4 regions of the Variovorax sp. LG9.2 genome follow, and region 2 is predicted to be linked to each of the others. Evidence: predicted binding sites of a transcription regulator. Region 2 holds the regulator's gene; each other region holds the start of a gene.
The links. The regulator sigma-54, encoded in region 2, starts transcription at its own class of promoters, with help from an activator protein. The targets are predictions, from matches to a motif close to TGGCANGNAANCTGCTTT.

Region 1 (4,209 bases), on a different contig from region 2:
CAGTTCCTTGAAGGTGTCGGAGTAGCCGAAGGCGGTGCCGATGATGATGTTCGCGCCGCGCGAAATGAAGCGCTCGGCCGCCGGCTTGATGGCCGACGCGTCTTCGGGCACGTTCTCGACGAACTGGATCTTCTTGCCGGTCGCAGCCTCGACCTTGATGCGCGCCTCGTCGAAAGCCTGCGTCCAGCCGCCGTCGTTCTTGGGGCCGAAATAGATCATCGCGATCTTCGGCTCGCCCTTGAGCGTGAAGCCGTCGGCCATGGCCGGCGCGACGAGAACGGTGCAGGCGGTCAGCGCCACGAGGGCGTACGGGGCGGTTTTGCGGAACATGGTCAGGCCTTTGGTGATGAGCGTTGAAGACATCGAAAAGAGAAGAAGGGGACAGTCGCCGAGGGCGCGTCACATCATGAAGTTGATGCGGAAGACGTTGCCTTCCGGGTCGAGCAGCACCGACTGGTACCAGTGGTAGTAAGTGACGTAAGGCGCCTTGATCAGCGTCGCGCCGGCGGTTACTGCGATCGGCACCATGCGGTCGACATCGGCCTGGCTGTCGACGTCGATGTTGAGCAGAAACTTGACGCCGCGCGTGTCGGAGAACTCGGCTAGGTGCAGCAGCTCGTACGCTTCGAGCGCGTTGAAGCCGAGGCTCGATTTGCCGGTGTCGAGCCCACGAAAAATCGGCGAGCGAATCGCCTCGATTTCAGAGAAGCCGAAGACGCGTTGATAGAAGCCGCTGAGCGCGAGAACGTCTTTCGCAAAGACGTTGACGTAGGAAAGATGGGCCATCGAAACGTGTGCCTCAGGCCGCGACCTTGGTACCGCCGAAGGTCGTCTGTTTCACGAACTTCGACATCAGGTGGTCGCCTGAAGAAATGGGCGCGTACGTCGGCTTGGCGCCCGGTGCCAGACAGCTCGGCAGGCACTCGACCATCGCGTCGTAGTTGGGCTGGTGAAAGAACACCAGCGACTGGCGGCGGTTGGTGCTGGCTGCCTCGAAAGGTGGGTTGATCACGCGGTGCATGGTCGATACCCACTGGTCATTGGTCCACTGCATCATCAAGTCGGCGATGTTGACGACGAGGCCACCTTCGATCTGGGGCACGTCGACCCACTGGCCGGCCTTGTTGAGCACCTGCAGTCCCTTGTCGTCGGGCAGCACCACCGTCAGGCTGCCGTAGTCGCTGTGCGCACCGGCACGCAACTGGCCCGGCAACGGGGCTTCTTTCTGCGGCGGGTAGCTCAGCACGCGGAACATGCTGATGTGTTCGTCGATCTTGTCGTCGAAGAAACGCTCCGGCAGCTTCAGGCCCAGCGCGAAGATGCGCATCAGCGAGCGCGAGAGTTCGCTCATCGCCTCGAAGTATTCCTCGTACGCTTCGCGGAAGCCCGGGATGTCGGGCCAGCTGTTGGGCTCGAAGTGCGGGCCGGCCGCCTTGCCGCGGTGGTACTCGTCGTCCTGCACGTTCGACGGACCGACCGAGAACGACTCCTTCAAGTCGCCGGGTGTCGCTTCTTCCAGGCTGTACGACAAACCTTCTTCGCCGACCGCGCTGTAGCCGCGCACCGCGTCTTCGCGCGGCCGGTCGACGCGGCGCTTGTCGGCCAGCGGCAACGCGAAAAACTGGCGCGACAGCTCGGACACGCGTGCGATCAATTCGGGCGAAATGCCGTGGTGCGTGATGACCAGAAAGCCGATGCTGCGCGAAGCCTCGTCGACCTTACGTGCGACCTCGGCGCGGCCTTGTTCGGTGCCCTCGAAGTAGGGCGCGAGATCGATGATGGGTACGGTCAGCAGGGTCATGCTTCGAATCCTTTTGAAGAGCGCGAACCGGTGCGCTGCAGCGGCAGTGACATGCAACGTTTGTGCCAGTTGGACCAAATGGACAAATGCGGCAAACTGGCCCGCGTCATGCAAGCAGCACGGCATGCAGAAACAAGAAAGCAGCAGCCCATGCCGAAGACATCCGGAGGAGCGGTGAAGGCGGCCAATGCCAAGATGACCAAGACGGCCAAGGTCGTCAAGTCGACGCCCGCCACCAAGCCGTCGCAGCGCGGGCAAGCGCTGCGCACACCCGGCGTGCGCAGCGTGGCCGCGGTGAACCGCCGGCTGCGCCAGATCGAAGACAAGCGCAGCGTGATCCTTGCTGCCGCATTGGGGCTGTTCTCGCGCTTTGGCCTGCATGGCACCAGCGTCGATCAGGTGGCAGCGCGGGCCGATGTCTCCAAGAGCAATCTGCTCTATTACTTCGCCAACAAGGAAGAGCTGTACGTGAGCGTGTTGCGCGAACTGCTTGCCGTATGGCTCGAACCCTTGCGCGGTTTCAGCGCCGAGCAAGACCCGCGTGAAGCCATCGGCCACTACATCCGACGCAAGCTGGTGATCTCGCGCGATCAGCCCGACGCATCGCGGCTGTTCTGCCTCGAAATGATTCAGGGCGCACCGTTATTGCGCGACGAACTGGGGCGTGAACTGCGCGATCTGGTCGACCGCAAATCGGAGGTCATCAGGGCGTGGGTCGCGGCCGGCAAGCTGGCGCCGGTCGACCCGCATCACTTGATCTTCGCGCTGTGGGCGACCACGCAGCACTACGCCGATTTCGGAGTGCAGGTGCAAGCCATCACCGGTCGCACGCTCGACGATCCGGCGTTCTTCGAAGAGACGGTGGAGAACGTGCAGCGCATCGTGCTGCAGGGCATCCTGTCGGCCGCGAAGAACTGAACGGACGCGAAATCGGACTTGGCCTTTTGTCCCGAGCCGGCTCAGTGGGCCGGTGGCGTCACGATGTCGTGATAGCGACGATCGAAGTAGATGAGCCCATGCGCCGCTTCGCCCATCGCCACCGCCACGACCTCGCAGAACAGCACGTCGTGCGTGCCGACGCTGGTGCTGCTGGTGACGCGGCAGTCGAAGGACACGGAGGCGCCTTCGAGCACCGGCGAACCGGTGGCGCCTCGCTCCCACTGCGAGCCGGCAAAACGTTCGTCCATCGGCGTCTTGCCGCCAAAGACACTTGAGAGCGCTCGCTGTCCCGCGCCCAGTACGTTGACGCACAGCACGCCATTGGCCCGGAAGGCCGGGTACACCGAGGCGGTGCGATTGAGGCAGATGAGCAGGGTCGGCGGCTCGTCCGTCACGCTGCACACTGCCGATGCGGTGAACCCCGCGCGGCCTGCAGGGCCATCGGTGGTGATGATGTTCACCGCTGCGCCGAGCCGTGACATCGCATTGCGAAAGTCGCTGCGCTCGAGTGCTGCCTCGCGCTCGGACGGTGCTGGCACCTCGGACAAGGGCACGGGCACGGGCACGGGCACGGGCATGGTCGTGCAAGGCATGACGTCAGGCCAGCACGCAGGCTTCGTCGAACGCCAGGCGCGGCAAGCGGCCGAACACCTTGCTCGCATCACCGTGGCCGAGGTTGATCAGCAGGTTGACCGACCAGCTCGTGCCTTCGAAGAACGCGGCGTCGACCACGGCCTTGTCGAAGCCCGACATCGGACCGCAGTCGAGCCCGAGCGCACGCGCTGCCAATAAAAAGTAGCCGGCCTGCATCGAGGCATTGCGGAACGCGGTCTCGTGCGCGGCTTCGGCGCTGCCGGTGAACCAGGCGCGTGCATCGGCATGCGGAAACAGGGCAGGGAGCTTGTCGTAGAAAAGCTTGTCCCACGCACAGATCACCGTGACCGGTGCGCTCATCGTCTTGTCATGGTTGGCTTTGGACAACGACGGCGAGAGCTTCGCCTTGCCTTCGGGCGTGCGCACGAACACGAAGCGCGCTGGCGAGCAGTTGGCCGACGTCGGCGCCATGCGGGTCAGGTCGTAGACGCTCTTCAGCAACTCGTCGGACACCGGTGCGTCGGTCCAGCCGTTGTGGGTGCGGGCCTCGGTGAAGAGGGTGGCCAGTGCGGCGTGGTCGAGGGTCTGTGTCATTTGCGTTGTCCGCTGAAAGTCGCGTCAGGTTGGTTATGCGTTGGCTGTTCTTGCTGCTGCGTTTGTTGCGCGAGGAACTTCAGCAGCACCGGATTGAAGGCGTCGGCTTCGGTCACGTTGTGCGCGTGGCCGCCATGTACGACGCGCTCCATCGTCGCGTTCGGCAAGCCATCGGCCAGCCGCTGCGAGCAGGTCCACGGCACGAGTACGTCGTCGGTAGCGGTCGCGACCAGGGTCGGTACGCCGATGTCACCCAGCCGCGCATCCACATCGAACGCGCG
Region 2 (4,209 bases):
CCAGCCGGTGATGGTGACGGCGGCGGTCCTCGGCATCGGCCTGCTTGCGATGGTGTGGAAGCTGGTGTCGGAGCGCTCGCGCCAGCTCGAAGAAAACATCAGCCTGCGCCACAACGAGAGCGCGCTGCGCGTGCAGGCGCTGGCTGGCCTGCGCGCGTCGGAACAGGCGCAGGCCGAGCGTCTCCGGTTCTTTTCAGCCGCCAACCACGACCTGCGGCAGCCGGTGATGGCGATGGGCCTGCAGGCCGAAGTGCTGCGGCAGCAACTGCGCGCCGGCGAAAGCGCCGCCGTGGTGCAAGGCTCCGTCGATGCGCTGTCACGGGCACAGCAGGCGCTCGAAGGCTTGACCAACCAGCTGCTCGAAATCGGTCGCATCGAGGCCGCTGCCGACCCGTTCACGTTGACCGCGGTCGCCCTCGCACCGCTGCTGAACGAGTTCGCACGGCAGGCAGGCAGCGGCCGGGTGCGGGTGCGTTGCCCGGCCGAAGCCATCGTGTGGACCGACACGGTGGCGCTGCGCCGCATCGTCGCCAATCTGGTCGACAACGCTGTCAAGTTCGCACCCAATGGCCGCGTGTTGCTGGCCTGTCGGCGCCGGCCGGACGGCTGGCGCATCGAGGTGCGCGACAGCGGCATCGGCATCGCTTGCGAAGCGCAGGAGCGGGTGTTCGGCGACTTCGAGCAGGTCGGGAACGTGGAGCGCAATCTACAGCGTGGGCACGGGCTGGGGCTGGCCATCGTGCGGCGCCTGGCGATGCGGCTGGGGGTCCAGATCACGCTGCGGTCGCTGCCGGGACGCGGCTCGGTGTTCGGCTTCACGCTGCCATCGGCCCCTCGCGATGCGCACCCCGACCGCACGGCACGCGCCGCGACCGCGGCGGCGACCAGCACCGCTGCGCTCGACGCCATGCCGCTGGCGCCCGGCTTGGCGGTGCTGGTGGTCGAAGACAACGCTGTGGTGGCCGACAGCCTCGCGGCCCTGCTGCGCCAATGGCAGGCGCTGCCACGCATCTACGAGAGCGCGGCCGAGGCGCTGGCGCTCGCCGACCTGCAGGCCATCGACGTCGCGCTGTGCGATATCCGCTTGCCGGGCAAGCTCGACGGTATCGACCTGGCGCGACGCCTGCAACTGCAAAAGCCGTCGCTCACGATCGCGCTGATCTCGGCCGATATCGATGAAGCGACGCTGCACCTGGCCCGCGAGCGTGGCTGGCATGCGTTGCGCAAGCCGGTGCAGCCGGCGGAGCTGCGCGGGATTTTGTTGCAGGCGCGGCGGTAAACCGACGCCTTACAGCGCCTTGCGCAGATTCGCCGGTGCGATGCGCAGCGCTTCGCGGTACTTGGCGACGGTGCGCCGCGCACATTCGATCCCCTGCTCTTTCAGCATGTCGGAAATCTGGCTGTCCGACAGCGGCTTCTTGATGCTCTCGGCGCTCACGAGTTGCTTGATGAGCGCTCGCACTGCCGTGCTGGATGCATTGCCGCCGGTTTCGGTTCCGAGCGCCGAACCGAAGAAGTACTTGAGCTCGACCGTGCCGTAAGGCGTCGACATGTACTTGGCCGTGGTCACGCGGCTGATGGTCGACTCGTGCAAGCCCAGCTCGTCGGCGATCTCACGCAGCACCAACGGGCGCATGGCGAGTTCTCCGTGCACGAAAAAGCTCTTCTGCCGCTCGACGATGGCGTTGCTCACCCGCAGGATGGTGTCGAAGCGTTGCTGGATGTTCTTGATGAACCAGCGCGCCTCCTGCAGCCGCTGCGACAGCGCCTGGCTGCCCTCGCCCTTGTGCGCCTTGAGCGCGCCGGCGTAGATGTCGTGCACGCGCAGACGCGGCATCACGTCGGGGTTGAGCATCACGCGGAACTTGAGCGTTGCGCCACGACCGGTGCGGGTGACGATCACGTCGGGCACCACGATGTTGCGCTCGACATCGACGAAGCGGCGGCCCGGCTTGGGCTCCAGCTTGGCGATCGCCTGCAGCGCGCTGCGCACTTCTTCTTCGTTGCTGCGTGTGAGCGTGGCCAGACGTTTGAAGTCGCGCCGCGCGAGCAGCTCCATCGGCTGCTTGCAGATCAGGATCGCAGTCTTGCGGATCTGCTTTTCTTCGGCCGTCTCGTTCTCATGGGCGAGCGCCTTCAGCTGGATTGCCAGGCATTCGCCGAGATCGCGTGCGCCGACGCCGACCGGCTCCAGGCTTTGCAGCAGGCCGAGCGCCACCTGGAAGTGGTGGACGAGACCGTCGAACTGGTCGTTGTCATCGCCCGCGAGGCCCGATGCCAGCGCTGGCAACGAGTCTTCGAGATAGCCATCGTCATTCAACGATTCGATCAAAAAACGCAGTGCGGCCTGGTCGTTTTCGTTCAGCCGCAGGCTCAGTGCCTGTCGGTGCAGGAAGGATTGCAGCGACTCCTGGCTGCGCGCGAGCTCGGTGGCGTCGGTGCGCTCGCTGCCGTCGTTCGGGCCGAGGTTGTTGCTGCTGGCTGGCGCCTCGCCGCCCCATTCCCCATCGTCCGGCGTCATCTCGACCGTGCCGTCGCCGCCCCAGTCGGGCTCCTGGTCGGACATCTCGGCGGCCGGCGCTTCGGTCTCGCTGGCGGTGGTCGCGGTGCTGGCGCCGTCGGCACTGGTCGCGAGCGCGCTGGGCGCGAACTCGCCGTCGCTCTCGCTCTGGCGGTCGCTGTCGTGCTCTTCGCGCGGCGCTGGCGCGTCGGACACGTCGATGCCGAACTCTTCGCGTGCGGCTTCTTCGGCCGTGCGCTCCAGGAACGGGTTGTCGTCGAGCATCTGCTCGACTTCCTGGCTCAACTCGAGCGTGGACAACTGCAAAAGCCGGATCGACTGCTGCAGCTGTGGCGTGAGCGCCAAATGCTGCGAGACACGAAGAGAAAGACCTTGCTTCACGGACAGCCTGCCAGACACACTCTGTTCAAGAAACACCGCAGAACCGGCTTTGCCGGGCTGTTGGTGTTGCCCCCGGTCAGGGGGTGGAAGAAGCGACACGCAGTGCGCGACGACCTGGGGGCGAGCAACAAGTTCACATCCGGAAGTGTTCGCCGAGGTAGACGCGTCGTACCTCGGCGTTGTCGACGATCTCCGAAGGCGTGCCCTGTGCCAGCACTTGCCCGTCGCTGATGATGAAAGCGTGATCGCAGATGCCCAGCGTTTCACGCACGTTGTGGTCGGTGATCAGCACGCCGATGCCGCGCTCTTTGAGAAAACTGATGATTCGCTGGATTTCGATAACGGCAATCGGGTCGATGCCGGCGAAGGGTTCATCCAGCAGGATGAAGCGCGGCTGCGTGGCGAGCGCACGGGCGATTTCGACCCGCCGCCGCTCGCCGCCCGACAGCGACAACGCCGGCGAGTTGCGCAAATGTTCGACGCGCAGGTCGTTCAGCAGCTCGCTCAGCCGCTCTTCCATCCGTGCCTTCGATATCGGGACCGCCCTGCCGGACTCGTCGGTGTCTAGCTGCAGCTCGAGCACGGCCCGCACGTTCTCTTCGACCGTGAGCTTGCGGAAAATCGACGCCTCCTGCGGCAGGTAGCTCAGACCCATGCGCGCGCGCTTGTGGATCGGCATGTGCGCGATCGGCTCGCCGTCGATGGTGATCTCGCCCGCGTCGGCGCGAACCAGCCCGACGATCATGTAGAACGAGGTCGTTTTTCCGGCGCCGTTCGGGCCGAGCAGCCCGACCACCTCGCCCTTTTGCACGCCGAGCGACACATCCTTGACGACCGTTCGGCTGCCATAGGTCTTTTTGAGGCCGCGCGCTTCGAGGCGGCTGCCGACGTCGATCGTGTCTGCGTTTTCGATCACTTGCGCGGTTCTCCGCCGAGCGTGGTGCTCTGGCGCAGGCCGGAGCCTGCAGCGGGGGTGGCGGGCACCGTCGTGGCCGGCGCGGCACTGGAACCCGAGCCCGGACCGGACGCAGGCGGAGCCGCTTTGGCGCCACCGGCTGCCGACGCCGGAGCGCGCGGCGTGAGCACCGCCCTGACGCGACCACCCGAAGCACCGGCCGCGACGCTGGCGTCCGGCGGCAAGGTAGAACCGTTGACCGTGAAGGTGTCGTTGCTCTGGTCGTAGACGATCAGCGGGCCGGTGGTTTCGTCGTTGACCTTGGTGCCGATCAGCCGCCGCATCACGGCATGGCCGATGAACTTGACGTTGTCGGCGCGGCTGTCGTATTCGATGCGATCAGCTTCACCCT
Region 3 (4,209 bases), on a different contig from region 2:
ATCCCGATGGCCTGATGCTGTTCCTCGGCACGATGTTCGCACCGACGCAAGACCGGCACGGTCCGGGCCAGGGCTTCACGCATGTGGTCGGCGACCTTGTGACGATCTCGGCGCCGGAACTCGGCGCGCTCGTGAATCGCGTGGTGCACGCCGATCAGGCGCCGCGCTGGAACTTCGGCATTGGCGCGTTGATGCGCAATCTTGCGGGACGCGGATTGCTCTAGCGTTTCAGCGCGTCCTTCAGAGCGTCCCGCGCAGGGCGCGCCTGTATTGAACTGCCTCCGCCACATGCGCGACCTCGACCAGCGGCGACGATGCCAGGTCGGCGATGGTGCGCGCGACCTTGAGCGCGCGATGCGTAGACCGCGCGCTCCAGCCCAGCTTGGCGGCGGCCGTGTGCATGAACTTCAGGGCTGCCGGTTCGAGGCCGGCGTGGCGATCGATCTCTGCACCTTGCAGCGCCTGGTTCGGCTTGCCCTGTCGCTCGACAGCGCGGTCTCGCGCAGCGGCGGCTCGCGTGCGGATGCTGTCGGTCGATTCACCCGCAGGTGAATCGAGCAGCTCCTTGGCCGACACCGCAGGTACTTCGATATGCAGGTCGATGCGGTCGAGCAGCGGTCCGCTCAGCTTGCCCTGGTAGCGCGCAACCTGGTCGGGCGTGCAGCGGCAGGCTTTCAGCGTGGAGCCGAGGTAGCCGCAAGGGCACGGGTTCATCGCGGCGATGAGCTGGAAGCGCGCAGGGAATTCAGCGCGCCGGGCCGCGCGCGCAATCGTGATGGTGCCGGTCTCCAGCGGTTCGCGCAGCGCTTCAAGCGCCGAGCGCGCGAACTCGGGGAATTCGTCGAGGAACAGCACACCGTGATGCGCCAGCGAAATTTCGCCCGGTCGCGGTGGCGATCCACCACCCACCAGCGCCACCGCGCTCGAGGTGTGGTGCGGTGTCGAGGTCGGCCGTTGCATCCAGCGCTCGATGGCGAAGCGGCCGCCGAGGCTGGCCACGGCGGCGCTTTCGAGCGCCTCGTCGACCGTCATCGCCGGCAACAACCCGGCAAAGCGTTGCGCCAGCATTGACTTGCCCGAACCGGGCGGTCCGACCATCAGGAGCGAGTGATTCCCGGCGGCCGCGATTTCGAGCGCCCGCTTGGCGCCGACGTGGCCTTTGACGTCGGACAAATCGGCGTAATGCGGCGGCGCGGCGCTCGCGGCCGGCAGCATGCGCGCCCAGCCGTCGACTGGAGCATCTATTGGTGCAGTCGCGTCGGCTGGCAAAAATTGACGCACCACATCGAGCAGATGCGCCGCGCCATAAACCTCGGTGCCATGCACCAGTGCGGCTTCCCTCGCACTTTCGGTGGGCAACACCAGCTTCGTCGCGACACCGCAGCTGTGCAGCGCGAGTGCCATCGCCAGGGCGCCGCGCACCGGCCTCAACTGGCCTGACAAAGACAACTCACCCGCGAACTCGTGGCCTGCCAGCCGCGCACCGTCGATTTGACCGCTGGCCGCCAGGATGCCGAGCGCGATCGGCAAATCGAGGCGGCCCGAGTCCTTCGGCAGGTCGGCCGGGGCGAGGTTCACGATGATTCGCTTGTTGTTCGGGAAGTCGAGCCCGGCGTTCTGGATCGCGGAGCGAACCCGTTCACGGGCCTCCTTGACCTCCACATCGGCCAGCCCGACCAGCACGAAGCTGGGCAACCCGTTCGCTAAATGCACCTCGACGGTCACACTGGCAGCTTCCAGGCCCAGCAAAGCGCGGCTTTGCACCAAAGACAAACTCATTTCACTCCCTTTCCCCAATATGGTGCACCATACTTTTGTGGGGTCGTTGCTGCAGGTTGGCGGACAGCCAATTGACAGAAACAGTTTGATTAACTTTCGCCCGGCGAGCGATTCGGATTAGCGGTTCAGGTTCCGCGCTTACGTGAACTTTGGCACGCTCCCTGCTTTGAGGATCACTCCAACCCATTCCAAAACCCCCTGAGGAGCTACCCGATGATGCACCGTACCGCCGCCAAGACCCTGGTTGTCCTGGCCACCGCTTTGACCGCGACGGGTGCCGTCCTGGCCCAGACGACACCGGCCGCCGATCCGGCTGCGGCACCTGCGGCGACGTCCCCCCTGACTGCCAACATCTCGCTGACCACGAACTACAAGTTCCGCGGCCAGGACCAGGACACCATCGGCCACAACGGTTTGTACAAGACGCGTGGCGTGAAGCCGGCAGTGCAGGGCGGCTTCGACTACGCATTCGGCGAAAGCGGCTTCTACGTGGGCAACTGGAATTCCAGCGTCAACTGGCTCTCGGGCAACAGCATCGAGATGGACATCTACGGTGGCTACAAGATGAAGGTCGGCGTGTTCGACCTCGACTTCGGCGTGCTGACCTATGTGTACCCGGGCAACCACCTGGGCAACACCACGGAACTCTATGGCGCTGCTACCTACAGCGACGACGCCCTGGGCGCCTTCACCGCGAAGTACTCGCACACGGTGTCCAAGGACTACTTCGGCTTTGCCGGCGCGGCCAACGGCTCGGGCCTGAAGGGCCGCAACAGCGGCTACCTGAACCTGTCGTATGCCAAGGAAGTCATCCCGCATCTGACGTTGAAGGCTGCTGTCGGCTACACGCGCCTGAGCAGCGACATCCGCAAAAACACGGGCTACAAGAGCTATGTCGACTACAACGTCGGCGCGTCGTGGGACTTTGGCGGTGGCCTGTCGCTGGCCGGTGCGGTGGTCGGTGCCAACAAGAAAGACGCCTACCTGGCGGTCGTGGAACCGGGTTTTGGCCCGATCGGCGCGCAGACCCAGTCGATCAACAAGGCGCAGTTCATCGCCACGCTGACCAAGACGTTCTGACCCTCCAAATAGAAAGCGCGGCGACCGCCGCCGCGCCCGTCGGTTTTATCTCAAGGAGAACATCATGAAGCTGGTTACAGCCATCATCAAACCATTCAAGCTCGACGAAGTGCGCGAAGCACTGTCGGCCATTGGCGTGCAGGGCATTACCGTGACCGAGGTCAAGGGCTTCGGTCGCCAGAAGGGCCACACCGAGCTCTACCGTGGCGCTGAGTACGTCGTCGACTTCCTGCCCAAGGTCAAGATCGAGGCAGCCGTTTCCGACGAGCTGGTCGAGCGCGTGATCGAAGCGGTCGAGGGTGCCGCCCGCACCGGAAAAATCGGCGACGGCAAGATTTTTGTCTACAACCTCGAGCAGGTTGTTCGCATCCGCACCGGCGAAACGGGCCTTGAAGCGCTCTGAGATCAAGGCACGAAAGAACAACTGAAATGAAAAAACTGCTCGTCTCCCTCGCGCTCGGCCTGAGCGTGTTTGCCGCTGGCTCTGCGTTCGTCACCTCGGTGCAAGCGCAGACCCCGGCGCCGGCCGCCGAAGCGGCTGCGCCTGCGGCCAGCGCTGCGCCAGCGGCTCCGGCCCCTGCCGCAGCAGCTGCTGCGACTCCGGCAGCCGACGCTGCTGCAGCGCCTGCCGCTGCCGCCCCTGTCATCAAGTTCGACAAGGGCGATGTCAGCTGGATGATGGTGTCCACGCTGCTCGTCATCATGATGACCGTGCCGGGCCTGGCGCTGTTCTACGGCGGCCTGGTCCGCAGCAAGAACATGCTGTCGGTGCTGATGCAGGTCATGGTCACGTTCTCCTTGATCGTGGTGCTGTGGCTCATCTACGGCTACAGCCTGGCGTTCACGGAAGGCAATGCTTTCGTCGGCGGGTTCGACCGGCTCTTCATGAAGGGGATCTTCGATCCGGCCACCGGCGTGTTCGCACCCGGCGCGACCTTCAGCAAGGGCGTCTACATCCCTGAACTGCTGTTCGCTGCCTTCCAGGCCACGTTCGCCGGCATCACTTGCTGCCTGATCGTCGGTGCCTTTGCCGAGCGCGCCAAGTTCGGCGGCATCCTGCTGTTCATGGTGCTGTGGTTCACCTTCAGCTATGCGCCCATCGCGCACATGGTCTGGTTCTGGATGGGCCCTGACGCCTACGCAAGCAAGGACGTCGTCGATGCGATGAACTCCAAAGCCGGCCTGATCTGGCAGTGGGGCGCGCTCGACTTCGCCGGCGGTACTGTCGTGCACATCAACGCAGCCGTTGCCGGCCTCGTGGGTGCCTTCATGATCGGCAAGCGCATCGGCTTCGGCAAGGAAGCCTTCACGCCGCATTCGCTGACGCTGACCATGGTCGGTGCCTCGCTG
Region 4 (4,209 bases), on a different contig from region 2:
CTGGAACGGCTTTGGCGGCAGCATCGCGCTGCTCGCAGACGCGACGGCTCACGCCGGCTTTCTCAACGTGCTGATCGAAACCGATGCGGACGGCATCGTGCGCGCCGCCCCGGTTCTTGCGCAGTACCAAGGCACCGCCGCCAAAGCGGGCTAATACGAATCGCTGGGGCTTGCCGTGTATCGCCGGGCTAGCGGCATGCCCGCGCTCGTGGTCAAGGATGGCGCGCTGGTCCTTGCGAATGCTTCGAAAGGGCCGAATGGCAAGTCGGTCTTGCGCCTTCCGGTCGATTCCAGGGGCAGCTTGCAGGTGCCCTACCGCGGACCGGGCGGCGCGCACGGCGGATCGTTCAGATACGTACCGGCAGCCGACGTGCTCAGCGGCAAACTCGCCACCGGCGAACTCAAGGGAAAGATCGTGCTGATCGGTGCCACCGCGCCCGGCCTGCAAGACCTCCGCTCGACACCGGTAGGCGCTGCCTTCCCTGGCGTGGAAGTGCATGCCAACATCATCTCCGGATTGCTCGATCGCCGATTGCCGGAAAAGCCGGACTACGCCACCGGCTACGACGTGCTGTTGATCGCAATCACCGGTCTCATCCTCGCGCTGGGGTTGTCGATCGTATCCGCCGCGCGTGCGGTGCTCATCGCCGCCGCCACGGTGGCGGTCGTGGTCGGGCTCAACACCTGGCTTTACGTCGATGCCGGGCTCGTGCTGCCCCTCGCGGCAACGCTGGTCATGTGCGCGGTCGCTTTCGTGCTCAACCTGAGCTGGGGCTACTTCGTCGAAGCACGGGAGCGGCGCAACCTGGCGCAACTCTTCGGCACCTACGTGCCGCCGCAGCTCGTGCAGGAGATGCTGGCCTCGCCCGGCAGCTACAGCATGCGAGCCGTCAGCAAGGAACTCACGGTGTTGTTCTGCGACATGCGCGGCTTCACTGAAATGTCGGAGCGCATGGCCCCGACCGAGCTGCAGCAATTCCTGAACGGTGTCTTCAGCCGACTCACAGAAATCATCAGCGCACACCGCGGTACCGTCGACAAGTACATGGGCGATTGCGTCATGGCCTTTTGGGGGGCGCCCGTCGACACGCCCGACCATGCCGACCTGGCCGTGGCGGCCGCGCTCGAAATGGCGGCTGCCGTGCACGCCATCAACGATGCGCACCGCGCCACCGGCCAGCCGGCCATCAGCGTGGGCATCGGCATCAACACCGGCGTGATGAGCGTCGGCGACATGGGCTCGGCCGTGCGTCGCAGCTACACGGTGGTCGGCGATGCCGTCAACCTCGCTTCGCGGCTCGAGAGTCTGAGCGGCATCTACGGCGCCGAAGTCGTGGTGAGCGATGCGACGCGCAAGGCCGCCCCCGCCTACGTCTGGCAAGAGCTCGACCGCGTGCGCGTCAAGGGCAAGGCCCAGAGCGTGGCCATCTTCGAGCCCCTGGGCCGGGCCACTGCGGCAGCCAAAACGAGCCGTGCCGGGCTCGACGTCTGGCAGCAGGTATTGACGGCCTACCGCGCGCAAGACTGGGCCACGGGCCGCTCGCTTTTGACGCCACTGCTGGCGCCCGGCGTCAAAAAAGTCCTTTACCAGCTGTACGCCGAGCGTTTAGCCTCGATGGCGTTGCGCCCCAAAGATCCAGACTGGGACGGCGCAACCCGGTTCGAATCCAAATGACGGCAAAAATCTAGAGGGTCTCAAAAAATGCAGGTGCGCGTGTTGGGCTGCTCGGGCGCTATCGCCAAAGGCTGCCGCACGACCTCGTTTTTGATCGACGACGACCTGCTCGTCGATGCCGGCACTGGCGTAGGCGACCTCACCCTCGAAGAAATGGCAGCCATCGACGACGTCGTGCTGACCCATTCGCACCTCGACCACGTCGCTGCACTCCCGTTGATGATCGATGCCGTTGCCAGCCGCAGAAGCCAGCCCCTGCGCGTGCATGCGCTGCGCGCCACCATCGAGGCCCTGCGCGCCCACATGTTCAACAACGTGATCTGGCCCGACTTTGCGAACATACCGAGCACCGAGTCGCCCTTCGTCACCTTCCACGATCTCAATGTCGGTCAGACTTTGGCGCTGGGCACGCGGCGACCTAAACACATCGAAGTCTTGCCGGCCGTGCACACCGTACCGGCCTGCGGCTACGCCATTCGCTCCGTCGAAGGCAGCAAGCACTGGGTATTCAGCGGCGACACAGAACGAAACGCCCAGTTCTGGCTGCGCGTGAACGAACTCGACGTTGCCATGCTAATCATTGAAACCGCCTTCAGCAACCGCGAGCAAGCCTTGGCCCAACGCAGCCTGCACTTGTCGCCCGCCACGCTGGCCGACGAACTGGCACAGATCGCCAGAGGCAAGAGCTACCCGATCTACATCACCCACACCAAGCCCGCCGAAACCGAAGAAATCATGAGCCAGATCGGCGCCTTTGCCGAGGGCTGGGAAATGCATGGGTTGGAGCAGCGGGATATTCGGTGGCTCGAGGCTGCGGCGCTCCTGACGCTTTGAGGCCGACAGATCTGGTCACGGTGACAAAATTTGTCATGCGACCGTAAGACAAAAGCAACAAGTTCTGTCACACGTTGTAACCCGGGCGTGAACAAGTACTCAGATTTTGGCTGTGAGACGACGCTGACAGGGTGGCACAGATGCTGCGGGTAGATAAGCGCACCGGGGAGATTCCCGGGCCTTATCAACCAACCTGGAGTTTCTCAAATGAACCGTCGCAATATCGTGCGTAGCGCACAAAAGGGCTTCACCCTTATCGAATTGATGATCGTCGTGGCGATTATCGGTATTTTGGCTGCTGTGGCTCTGCCGGCTTATCAGGACTACACGACCCGTTCGAAGATGACTGAAGTGCTCATCATGGGTGCCCCTGCGAAGCTGGCAGTTTCGGAAACGACTTCGTCCCTGGGTTCGCTTGCCTCAGTCACGGCGGCAAACAGTGGCTACAGCTTCCCGGGCGCTACAAAGTACGTTTCCGGTGTAGCCATCACAGATACAACCGGAGTGGTAACAATTACTTCAACTGTCCCGAACGCCAGCGGAACTGTGACATTGACCCCATCAGCTGTGGGAACCAACACCGGACAACTGACATGGCTGTGCCGTACCGGTGCCACGGCAATCGCCCCCAAGTATCTGCCTTCGGAATGCCGCGGCTAAGCTAAAGAGCTTTGTAAAAGCCGCCTCCGGGCGGTTTTTTGCTGGCTGGACAACGCGTTGGGCGAAACATGCTCGGACTGCTCCCTTCCCACCACATTGCCGTTAAACACCCACTGCGGACGGAGCGCGCCGTTGCGTACGGCTTGTGCACCCTTCTAGCAGTGGCTTGGACGTTGTTTGCTGGAAAGGATGTACCTTGGGACGCGTTGCACTATCACCTAAACGCTGGCTATAGCGTGCTGCACCATCGCCTTGCACTGGACTACTTTCCGGCCAGCCCTCAAACTTATTTCGTCCCCTATTCCTACCTACCCCTGTCTCTGATGGTCGAGGCCAGCTGGCCCTCGCTGGCCATTGGCATGGCGTTCGCCGTTGTGCACGGGTCGGCCTTGTGGTTAACTTGGGAACTGGCGCGCGCCGTAAGCGAGGATCCATGCGGCCGCAGCCCAGCGTTGGTGACTTGGGGCGCAGTTGTCTTGGCACTGGCCAACCCAGTTCTTCTGCAAGCCATAGGTTCGTCGTTCAGTGACATCACGACCGGCGCGCTGGCATTAGGGGGCTATGTAGCACTGGTAAATGCCTTTCACCGGTTCCGTTTTCATCTAGTCGCCATCGCGGGAGTTTTACTGGGTGCCGCTGCGGCGCTAAAAATGTCGAACGCCACGTTTGCGTTGGCGCCTGCCCTGCCGCTGTTGCTGGGCTGCGCGCCGAGCTGGCGCACCCGCTGGCAAGGTTCGCTGCTGTTCTGCTGCTGCGCGGGCGGTGCGCTCCTACTCATCAGCGGAACATGGGCGTGGGCACTGTGGCAGGCCTTCGGCAATCCGTTGTTCCCAATATTGGATAACCTGATTAATCCGGCTGCAGCCGCTATCGGCACTGTCGCCCCCTTAACGCCAGTATCGCCGCTGCCTAATTTGTTGGGCACCTTGGATGCCTTCCGCGATCACCGCTTCCTTCCATCGTCTTTGGCCGAAGCGCTGATGCGTCCATTTGACCTGCTGGCCGCACGTCGCAGAATCCACACCGAAACTCTTTCGGCC

Region 1: a site for sigma-54 is predicted at 1,852-1,869, ahead of QN413_RS11955 (isopenicillin N synthase family dioxygenase). Genes of this name have one in related genera too.
Region 3: a site for sigma-54 is predicted at 1,930-1,947, ahead of QN413_RS14485 (TorF family putative porin). Genes of this name have one in related genera too.
Region 4: a site for sigma-54 is predicted at 2,642-2,659, ahead of QN413_RS19780 (pilin). Genes of this name have one in related genera too.

What each region holds. Positions count from the first base shown of each region.
Region 1 is NZ_JASJXB010000009.1:122,969-127,177, forward strand. Features, by position in the region: gene QN413_RS11945 (BMP family ABC transporter substrate-binding protein) at 1-330, opposite strand, end outside; gene QN413_RS11950 (VOC family protein) at 400-786, opposite strand; gene QN413_RS11955 (isopenicillin N synthase family dioxygenase) at 800-1,801, opposite strand; gene rutR (HTH-type transcriptional regulator RutR) at 1,952-2,719, shown strand; gene rutF (NADH-dependent FMN reductase RutF) at 2,761-3,333, opposite strand; gene QN413_RS11970 (malonic semialdehyde reductase) at 3,338-3,928, opposite strand; gene rutD (pyrimidine utilization protein D) at 3,925-4,209, opposite strand, start outside.
Region 2 is NZ_JASJXB010000028.1:11,447-15,655, forward strand. Features, by position in the region: gene QN413_RS21505 (hybrid sensor histidine kinase/response regulator) at 1-1,279, shown strand, start outside; gene QN413_RS21510 (RNA polymerase factor sigma-54) at 1,289-2,902, opposite strand; gene lptB (LPS export ABC transporter ATP-binding protein) at 3,036-3,815, opposite strand; gene lptA (lipopolysaccharide transport periplasmic protein LptA) at 3,815-4,209, opposite strand, start outside.
Region 3 is NZ_JASJXB010000012.1:99,556-103,764, reverse strand. Features, by position in the region: gene QN413_RS14495 (fumarylacetoacetate hydrolase family protein) at 1-224, shown strand, start outside; gene QN413_RS14490 (YifB family Mg chelatase-like AAA ATPase) at 241-1,779, opposite strand; gene QN413_RS14485 (TorF family putative porin) at 1,996-2,859, shown strand; gene glnK (P-II family nitrogen regulator) at 2,924-3,262, shown strand; gene QN413_RS14475 (ammonium transporter) at 3,289-4,209, shown strand, end outside.
Region 4 is NZ_JASJXB010000023.1:8,880-13,088, reverse strand. Features, by position in the region: partial or broken gene QN413_RS19795 (CHASE2 domain-containing protein) at 1-580, shown strand, start outside; gene QN413_RS19790 (adenylate/guanylate cyclase domain-containing protein) at 737-1,675, shown strand; gene QN413_RS19785 (3',5'-cyclic-nucleotide phosphodiesterase) at 1,703-2,509, shown strand; gene QN413_RS19780 (pilin) at 2,717-3,169, shown strand; gene QN413_RS19775 (hypothetical protein) at 3,238-4,209, shown strand, end outside.